2 regions of the Streptomyces sp. NPDC096176 genome follow, and region 1 is predicted to be linked to the other one. Evidence: riboswitches for the same ligand, from Rfam matches in the RefSeq annotation. Region 1 holds a riboswitch; the other holds the start of a gene.

The links. Region 1 has a riboswitch for cobalamin ahead of ACIQ7Q_RS27545 (ABC transporter substrate-binding protein). Riboswitches for the same ligand answer to the same signal wherever they lie in the genome.
Region 2: it holds a riboswitch for cobalamin, as region 1 does, so the genes downstream of both, ACIQ7Q_RS22300 (ABC transporter substrate-binding protein) here and ACIQ7Q_RS27545 (ABC transporter substrate-binding protein) in region 1, are expected to answer to the same signal.

What each region holds. Positions count from the first base shown of each region.
Region 1 is NZ_JBIWFV010000011.1:193,771-198,169, forward strand. It holds gene ACIQ7Q_RS27540 (FecCD family ABC transporter permease) at 1-643, opposite strand, end outside; gene ACIQ7Q_RS27545 (ABC transporter substrate-binding protein) at 640-1,875, opposite strand; cobalamin riboswitch at 2,104-2,288, opposite strand; gene ACIQ7Q_RS27550 (hypothetical protein) at 2,605-2,925, shown strand; cobalamin riboswitch at 2,978-3,102, shown strand; gene ACIQ7Q_RS27555 ((2Fe-2S) ferredoxin domain-containing protein) at 3,177-3,569, shown strand; gene metE (5-methyltetrahydropteroyltriglutamate--homocysteine S-methyltransferase) at 3,705-4,399, opposite strand, start outside.
Region 2 is NZ_JBIWFV010000007.1:431,369-435,767, reverse strand. It holds gene ACIQ7Q_RS22305 (FecCD family ABC transporter permease) at 1-606, opposite strand, end outside; gene ACIQ7Q_RS22300 (ABC transporter substrate-binding protein) at 630-1,673, opposite strand; cobalamin riboswitch at 1,703-1,885, opposite strand; gene ACIQ7Q_RS22295 (hypothetical protein) at 1,876-2,025, opposite strand; gene ACIQ7Q_RS22290 (hypothetical protein) at 2,795-3,217, shown strand; gene panD (aspartate 1-decarboxylase) at 3,657-4,079, shown strand; partial or broken gene ACIQ7Q_RS22280 (NUDIX hydrolase) at 4,154-4,285, opposite strand; partial or broken gene ACIQ7Q_RS22275 (transposase) at 4,308-4,399, opposite strand, start outside.

The DNA.
Region 1 (4,399 bases):
CGGGCCAGGTCGTGGCGCTGAAGCTGCCCAGGCCCCACATCACGAACTGCTGGGCCCGTTCGGGCCGGGCGTAGACGAGCATCGCGCCGACCACCGCGGTGGCCGCCGAGCCGATCATGACGCCGATGACGAGCAGGGTGACGGCCGACCGGACCCATCGCGACAGGAGCAGGACGAGGGCCAGCACGGCGGCGGCGCCCATCGAGGCGGCCAGCACGACGCCCACCCGTCCCAGCCCGGCCAGGTCTCCGGTGAAGCTCCCGGCGACCCCGCCACTGCCGACGACCACGGCGGCGACACCCATGCTGGCGCCCGAACTCACGCCCAGGGAGAACGGGTCGGCCAGCGCGTTGCGGAACAGCGTCTGCATCTGCACGCCCGCCACCGCGAGGGCGGCGCCGACGACGGTGGCGGTCAGCGCGCGCGGCAGCCGTACCTGCTCGACGATCACGGACCAGCGCGGGTCCTCGGCTCCGCCGCCGAGAAGGACCCGCACCACCTCCGCGACCGGCACCCGGTGGGAGCCGGTCGCGATGGTGAGGACGAACAGCGCGGCGGTACCGGCCGTGAGAGTGAGGACGACGGCGAGGCGCCGCACCGTTCTCGGCGCGGTCGGCTCGGCGGTCACCTGCTGGTCCGTCACGCCTTGGGCACCGGCTGGTAGAAGGTGAAGTTGTGGCCCTTCGCCTGCTCCGGGTGCATCAGCGCGAACAGGTCGGCGAGGACCAGGTCCGGGCGCAGCACACCCCGTTCGAAGTAGTCGTTGCCGCCGCCGGGGCCGAGCGCCTTCTGGTTCGTCCAGACCGCGCCGGAGGTGACGGCCTTCAGCTCCCCGTACCGGCTGTCGGCCTTCACCGCGTCGGCGGTGGACTTCCACTGCTGGTCGGCGATCCAGACCGGGGCCTCGCCGCCCTTGGCGTACACGGCTTCGAAGTTCAGCTGGAGGTTGCCGGTACCCGCATCGCCGGCCCACGGGTAGGTGCCGCCCGCGTCCTTGATCAGCCGGGCCGCGTAGCTGCCCCCGGCGGGCATGTACCAGGTGCCCTGGTACATCGTGCCGGGCAGGATCTCGACGGGCTTGGCCGCCTCGACCACTCGCGCGCCCTTCTCGGCGACCTTCCGGTAGTCGGCCTCGATGGTGCCGAACAACTCGCCGGCGCGCTTCTCCGCCCCGGTGAGCGCGGCCATCGCCTTCACCCACTCGGCGCGGCCGAGCGGACTAGGCTCCAGCCACTCGGCGTTGGCGACCACCGCGACGCCCGCCTGGCGCAGCTTCGGGTACTGCGGGTCGTCGGTGCCCTGGGTCATCAGCACGTCCGGCTTGGCACCGATGACCGTCTCGGCGTTGAGGGTCTGGTCCTTGGCGTACTCGGTGACTTTCCCCGCCTTCACCCGCGCGATCACCTCTGCGGAGGAGATGTTCGCGGTGCTCGCGACTCCCGTCAGCACGTCCAGGGTGCCGGTCTCGGTGAGCAGCGGCACGTGGGTGGTGGAGGCCGAGTACAGGCTCTTGACGGGGACGGTGACCTGCTGGGCCGACGCCAGTTCACCCGTCAGCTTCGGCTTCGGCGCGCCGCACTTGACCAGGACGTACGACTCGGGCTTCCCCTTCGGGTAGGGCTCCTTGACGGTGAGGACCTGGTAGCTCTTCTCGTAGCGGAGCGTGAAGTTCTTGGCGTGCTTCACCTCCGACTTGACCGGGAAGTAGTCCTCGGCCGGGTCGAAGTTCTTGACGCAGCCCTGTCCCGCGGCCGTCGCCTTGGCATCGGCGGGCCGGCCGGAGTCGCCGCCGCACGCGGTGGAGGTGAGGGCGGCGGCGAGGACAGCCGCGGCGGCGGCCTGACGACGGCCGGGCATGGGGGACCGTACGGACACAGATGACTCCAGGTGGCGTGCGTGGCAGGGCGCACCGGCAGCGCGCGGCGCGCGATGCGGCGTAAGGGAGGGAACCCGCTGAGGGCGGAGGCCGTCAGAACCAGGGGTAGGGGGCTGACGCGTCAAGCGGTACGGACAGACTCCGACGGGCCATGGGCAGCACGAGGCTGCCACCACACCTGAGCAGGCACACGCGTGCCACCGCCTCTCCTGGGGAAATCCGCCCCGTACATCGAGGTGCGACGGCGTGAGTCTCCTGACTCGGGATCACGGCTTCTCCGGCCTTCCCACCCCGGACGGGGCGGTGGCCTCGGGTGGAGTCGCTCCCCCTACACAGTGGCGGTACCGTGCCGGAATCTCACCGGCTTCCTCGTTCCGCCGTCGCTTGTCGGACGGAAGCATGGCAGAGGGGGCCGTCGCTCCGCCAGACCCACCTCTGTGCGTTCAGCCACAGGACGCGGCCTGAGGTCCGCGCACGCCGCATGTTCGCCGCCGAATTCGTCTGCTACGAGGTCGAGTTGGCGTGGGCGGAACGGCTGTGGGTGGGCTTCGCGGACACGTTCGTGCCCGGCTGGTACGACTCCGGCACCGGCCGGATCGCCATCCTCCTCGGCCAGGGCGCCCTCTATCTGGCCGTTCCGCTCGGCCTGCTGTTCTACGTCCGGCACCGCATCGGAGCGAACACGTGGCGCCGGTTGCACCGCTTCGTCATCGTCGTCTATGTGCTGTGTGTGGCACACCCTGCTGTACGGCACCAACGTCTTGTACGGCGAGTGGCCGCGCACCGTGCTGTGGCTGCTGCAACTCCCGGTCGCCGCGTTGCTCTTGCTGCGCCTGCTGCGTCCCGCACGGCGGGCCGAGCGGCTGGGCGCACCCAGGCGGCGCGAGGGCGCGTCGTTGCCGGGCTGGGTGGTGCGGGCCGCCGGCCGGGTGGTCGCCGGGGCCGTCGTGGTGGGGCTCCTCATCGTGATGACATCCGGCCATGACGGCGGCCGGGAACGCCCGGCCGAGCCGCCCGCGACGAGCCCGCACGCTCATGAGCCCGAATGATCCGGGCAGTTGGCTGATGGGATGATGACCGGCGACAGGGCGACGACGGTCCGAGGAAGCCGGTGCGAATCCGGCGCGGTCCCGCCACTGTGATCGGTGAGCGGATCCCGAACGGGCCACTGCCCCGCGGAGGGCGGGAAGGCCGGGACGAGCTGCGAGCCGAGAGCCAGGAGACTCACGTCGTCGCCTCCTCGAAGGACACCGGAGCGGATTTCCCCGGAAGAGAGGGGTGTTTCGGCGTGTCCGAGACAATGGGCGGTGAGGCGTACGCCGTCGAGGTGCCGGCGCGACCGGTCGGCGGTGTGCCCTGCCGGGTCGTCGTGTGCCGGGACTGCTGCTGCGGCACCTCGAAGGTGACCGGCGTCGACCACGCCGCACAGACCGCGCGCCTGCGTGCCGAGGCTCCCGTACGTGTGTCCGCCTGCCTGGACGTGTGCGAGCAGGCAGGCGTGATCGTTGTGCGGCCCTCGTCCGCCGGGCGGGCGGCCGGAGCCCGGCCGGTGTGGCTGGGCCTGGTCAACGACCCGGACGCGACAGAGGACATCGCCGCCTGGGTGCGGGCGGGCGGCCCCGGCGTCGCGCCCCGTCCGGAGATCCTCGACCTGTACACCTTCACCCCGCCGCGCCGCCGCACGGCTTCCTGAGCACCGGCGAGCGCCACGGCTCACAGAGGCAGCGGGGCGATGCCGCGGTCGGGATGGCGCGGGCCGAGGAAGACGACGATGCGGCGGCCGGTGGGCCGGGACGTCCAAGACGTCCCGGCCCACCGGAACCTGCGGTCAGGAAGCGGACAGCTCGCCGCGGACCGTGCGGGCGGCGGCGACCAGGTTCTCCAGGGAGGCGCGGGTCTCGGGCCAGCCACGGGTCTTGAGACCGCAGTCGGGGTTGACCCACAGCCGCTCCGCCGGGATGGCCTTCAAGCCGGTGCGCAGCAGCGCGGCGGCTTCCTCGGTGCTCGGGACGCGCGGGGAGTGGATGTCGTACACCCCCGGGCCCGCCTCGCGGGGATAGCCGTGGGCGGCGAGTTCTCGGGCGACCTGCATGTGCGAGCGGGCGGCCTCCAGGCTGATGACGTCGGCGTCCAGGTCGTCGATGGCCCGGACGATGTCGCCGAACTCGGCGTAGCACATGTGGGTGTGGATCTGCGTGTCCGGGCGCACTCCGCTCGTGCTGAGCCGGAACGCTTCGGTCGCCCAGGCCAGGTAGGCAGGGTGGTCGGCGGAGCGCAGCGGCAGGGTCTCGCGCAGGGCGGGTTCGTCCACCTGGATGACGGATGTGCCGATGGCCTCGAGGTCGTTCACCTCGTCGCGCAGGGCGAGCGCGACCTGACGCGCCGTTTCGCCGAGCGGCTGGTCGTCGCGGACGAAGGACCAGGCGAGCATGGTGACCGGGCCGGTGAGCATGCCCTTGACCGGCTTCTCCGTGAGGGACTGGGCGTACGTCGTCCAGCGCACCGTCATCGCCTCGGGCCGGG
Region 2 (4,399 bases), on a different contig from region 1:
CACCGCCCTCGCCTCGTTGCCCCGGTCGGTGGTGAGCAGCAGCAGGTCCATCACGGCCGTGAGCACGGAGGCGTACGCCACTCCCGACAGCACCAGGCGCGTCGAGGCGATCCGTCCACCGGAGCGAGCGGTGGTGTAGACGAGGAGCAGCGTCAGCAGGGCACCGGCGAAGGCCGCGGCCGACAGCGACACCGGGCCGAACAGGCTTACGCCGAAAACGATGACGGCCACGGCACCGAGCGACGCACCCGACGACACGCCCAGAAGATAGGGCTCGGCGAGCGGGTTGCGTATGAGGGCCTGCAACGCGGTACCCACCAGGGCGAGCCCCGCACCCGTCACCGCACCGAGCAGCACGCGTGGGGCACGTACGTCGAGCACGATGGTCTCGCGCGCATGGGACCAGACGGGATCGGACCAGTCGGCACCGAGGGCATGCGTCACGATGCCCCACACCTGACCGGGCGGTACCTGCACCGACCCGATGGCCATGCCCGCCGTCATGGAGACGACGAGCAGGACGGCGAGGACCACCAAGGCCGGCGCGAAGGCCCGTCGCTGCGTCTCCTCCCGTGCTGCCGAGTGCCGGGAGTCGGAGGACGCCACCGGGGCGTCCTCCGTCCGAGCCGTCACCGGAACCGCTCGGGATGCAGTCCGTGGGCCAGGTCCTCGACGGCGTACGGCGCGCGGACGCCGACCAGAGTGGCGGTCAGGGGCAGCACGACGAAGCGCTTGTTCTTCACGGCGGGGACGTCGGCGAGGGCGGGCTGAGCGAGCAGGAACTTCTTCTTCTGCTCGATGTTTCCGGCCCCGGCGTAGTCGTAGATCGCGATGACCTCCGGCTTGCGGGCGACGACCTGCTCCCAGGAGACGTCCCCGAAGACGTCGTCGAGGTCCGCGAACACGTTGCGGCCGCCGGCGAGCTTGATGACCTCGGTGCCGAGGCTCTTGCCGCCTGCGGTGAAGGCGGTCTTGTCGCCGCTGTCGTAGACGAACACGGATACGGCGGGCGCCCCTTCCACCGCCTTCGCCGTCGCGCTGACACGTTCCTGAAGGTCGGCCACGAGCTTGTCGGCCCGGTCCCGCACGCCGAAGATCGAGCCGATCGTGCGGATCTCGTCGTAGGTGTCCTTCATGGACACCTGCTTCTTGCCGCAGTACTCGCGATTGAGGTAGGTGTCGATACCGGCGTCGGCGAACGCCTCGCGGGACCTGCCTTCGTCCTCGGCGAACGCGCTGCCGTAACCGCCGTAGACGAAGTCCGGCTCGGCATCCAGGACGTTCTCGAAGGACGGCTCCTTCTTGGCCAGTTCGGGGACGGCCTCGAAGTCCTTCGTGAGCTCGGGCAGGACGGCGGAGTCCGGGAAGGCGGTGCCGACCATCCGGTCCTTCAGCCCGAGCGCGAGCATAAGTTCCGCCGGGTGCTGGTGGATGGTGACCACGCGGGAGGGCGGTGCGTCGTACGTGGTGCGGGTGCCGCAGTTGTCGATGGTGACCGGGAAGCCCTGCGCCACGGGCGAGGCGGCGGGCTTCTTGTCACCGGTGCGCTCGGACGCGGCGCAGCCGGCGAGGAGAGTCGCGGACAGAGCGACGGCGGCGCCCATGGCGCGCAGGGCGTGGCGGCGTGGCCGGGAGTAGGGCAAGGAAAGGGGACGGGGCATGCCGTCGTACACGTAGAGCCTCCTGCGGAGTCCGCGCTCCTCGGATCGGGCCCGCGACAGGCCAGTGTCCTGACTCCCGGATCGACGTTCCCCCGGCCTTCCCGCGCGCGATGCGCAGTGGCTGTTCAGAGTTCCACTCCCCGGTCACAGTGGCGGGACCGTGCCGGAATTGCACCGGCTTCCTGTCTCCCGTCGCGGTGATGACCAGCTGATACTACGTTTCCTCGAACCGTGGGTGAAAGGGCGCACGCGGACGCCTGCCCAGCGGCCGCGTGGCGGCGATGGCGGCGATGGTGAGAACGGCCGCCGCGACGGCGGCGCGCGCGGTGAGGGCGCAGGCGGCGCGCTGGTGAGCGGTGGTCATGTCAGTACCCTGGATGATTCGCCGTGGCAAAGTGCCGCCTTCAACCCACTTGCCCCATTCCGGGGCTGGTGGATGCCTGGCGCATCTCACCGACAACGCGAGAATGTTCGCCCGTCTCGCGGAGCATGCCCTGCGCGGTGAGCTCGTAGCGGGTTACGACGGCGGGGTGGAGCAGCGCAACGCGATCACCGAGGCCACGGCGGGCCGCAGGCCGCCGAGCACCGCGAGGAACTTGCCGCGCACACGGCCGGGCTGGAGGCAGCCTGGGCGGCCTCCGTCGCGAAACCGTCGCGCCGCGACGCCACCACAGCCGGCACGCCGATGGCGATCAGCGACCAGATGCACACTGCCCACTTCGCGGCGGGCAGTCCCGCCGTACGTCGATGATCGGCCGTGGGGCCTGGAAGTCTCCTGCCCCGGCGGCGTTGAAGGCCCGGACGAGCTGTCCGCGCAGTTCCGTCCAGGCGTCCTGCGGGTCCATGCCACGCAGGGGGAGCGGCCAGCCGCCACTCGCCGGAGACGTGGTGGCACATGGTGTGCTTCGCGGCGCTGCCGCCCTTGATGCTGCCCAGGTGCGGAGTGCCGAACTCCATGAGCCGGCAGTACGTCGGCCCCGATCCGGGCGGCGCGGCCTGCCCGAGGGCGTAGCGCTCCAGGGGCAGCTCCGCCCAGGGCGACGTCTCCCAGGCGGTCAGCCGCTCCACGGCCAGGAGCCGGGCGAGCCGGGCGCGTGAGGTGACTCGGGGGAAGGGGTGGACCGCCCCAAGAGGTGCTCTACAGCGATGCGGAGCCCGGAGCCTGCCGCCCAGCCCTGCTGTACGAAGAGCAGAAGGTGGAGGTCGTCCTGCTGCGCGGTGAGCTCGGGGACCCCTCAGTCGTGGTGTCGACGCATCCGTACGAGGAGATGGTCGAGGCCGGCAAGAGGGTGGACGTCATCCAGGGCAGCGGCGTCGGCAAGAGGATCGAGGTTCGGACTATCGGGTGGTGCCGTCCGCTTCTCACCTCGCGTAGTAGTGGCAGAAGTCTTGTCCAGCGGGAAGTCATGCGGCAGGTACTCCCACGGGATGCTGGTCCGATCGGCAGAGAGGGACGTGTCGACGACTTGTCCACAGGTCGTGCCGCCGTGCCAGGGCCGGCCGTTCTCACCCCTCGGGGACTCGGCCGCGCGGTCCTGCCCCCGGGTCTTCAATAGCCGACCATGTCGTAACCGGCGATCCGCTGCTATGGTGCCGCGCCGCTTCGGCGCTCAGATTCCTCAATGAGCCATGGGAGCCTCCTCCTTTGAGACGGAATGGAGGGCCTGGGCCGGCTGACCCGTCGCGGTGCGCGGGTCGACTCCCGGTCGACCGCCCTCGCTCCTGACCGCCGCACGGACCGCCGGAGTGACGGTGATCACTGACGCCCTTCGGAGGGTGCTGCGTACGCTTGTGCCGTCGTCGCGGCGGGGCCGGGAGAGCGGCGAAGCTCTCCCGTAACCGCCTGACGGTGTGCCAGGAAAGTCAGCAAGTGGTCAGCATGAGTCCTGAAAAACCTGGGGAATGCTGCCCGAACATGCGACTCGTTGTAGGGTAGGAAAACCGCCCTTGACCTGCACAAACGCAGGCAGGGAGCCTAGATCCGGGAGTGCCTCGATGCTGCGCACCATGTTCAAGTCCAAGATCCACCGGGCCACGGTCACCCAGGCCGACCTGCATTACGTCGGGTCCGTCACCGTCGACCGCGATCTCATGGACGCCGCCGATCTGTTGCCCGGCGAGCTCGTCCACATCGTCGACATCACCAACGGCGCGCGCCTGGAGACCTACGTCATCGAGGGGCAGCGTGGCTCCGGTGTCATCGGGATCAACGGTGCCGCCGCCCATCTGGTGCACCCCGGGGACCTGGTGATCCTCATCAGCTACGCACAGGTCGAGGACGCCGAGGCGCGCACCCTCGTGCCCAGCGTCGTGCACGTGGACGCCGACAACCGCGTCGTGGCGCTCGGCTCCGACGCTTCCGAGCCTGTGCCCGGCAGCGACACGGCCCGCAGCCCGCAGGCGGCCACCGCGCTCTGACGCGGCGCGACGCGAGGTGCACCGGCCCACCCCACGGCACCGCCCAGCCTGAAAGTCCCGGCCGTGGTAGAGCTTCAGTGCTGGATCAGGCCGCCGACCGGGACCGGAGCGACGTGGCCGGTCGGCGGAGACGTCTGCGCCAGGGCGAGGCCGATGTCGACCAGCGATGACCGGCGCAGGCAAGCGACGTCCGGGATCGGAGTCCAGGCTCGACCCTGCCGCCCGGGGGCCGCGGGCCCGGACGGCCTTGCGTATGCGGGCGTTCACGGTCTCGATCGCGTTCGTCGAGGAGATGGCCTTCCGGATCTCGACGTCGAAGG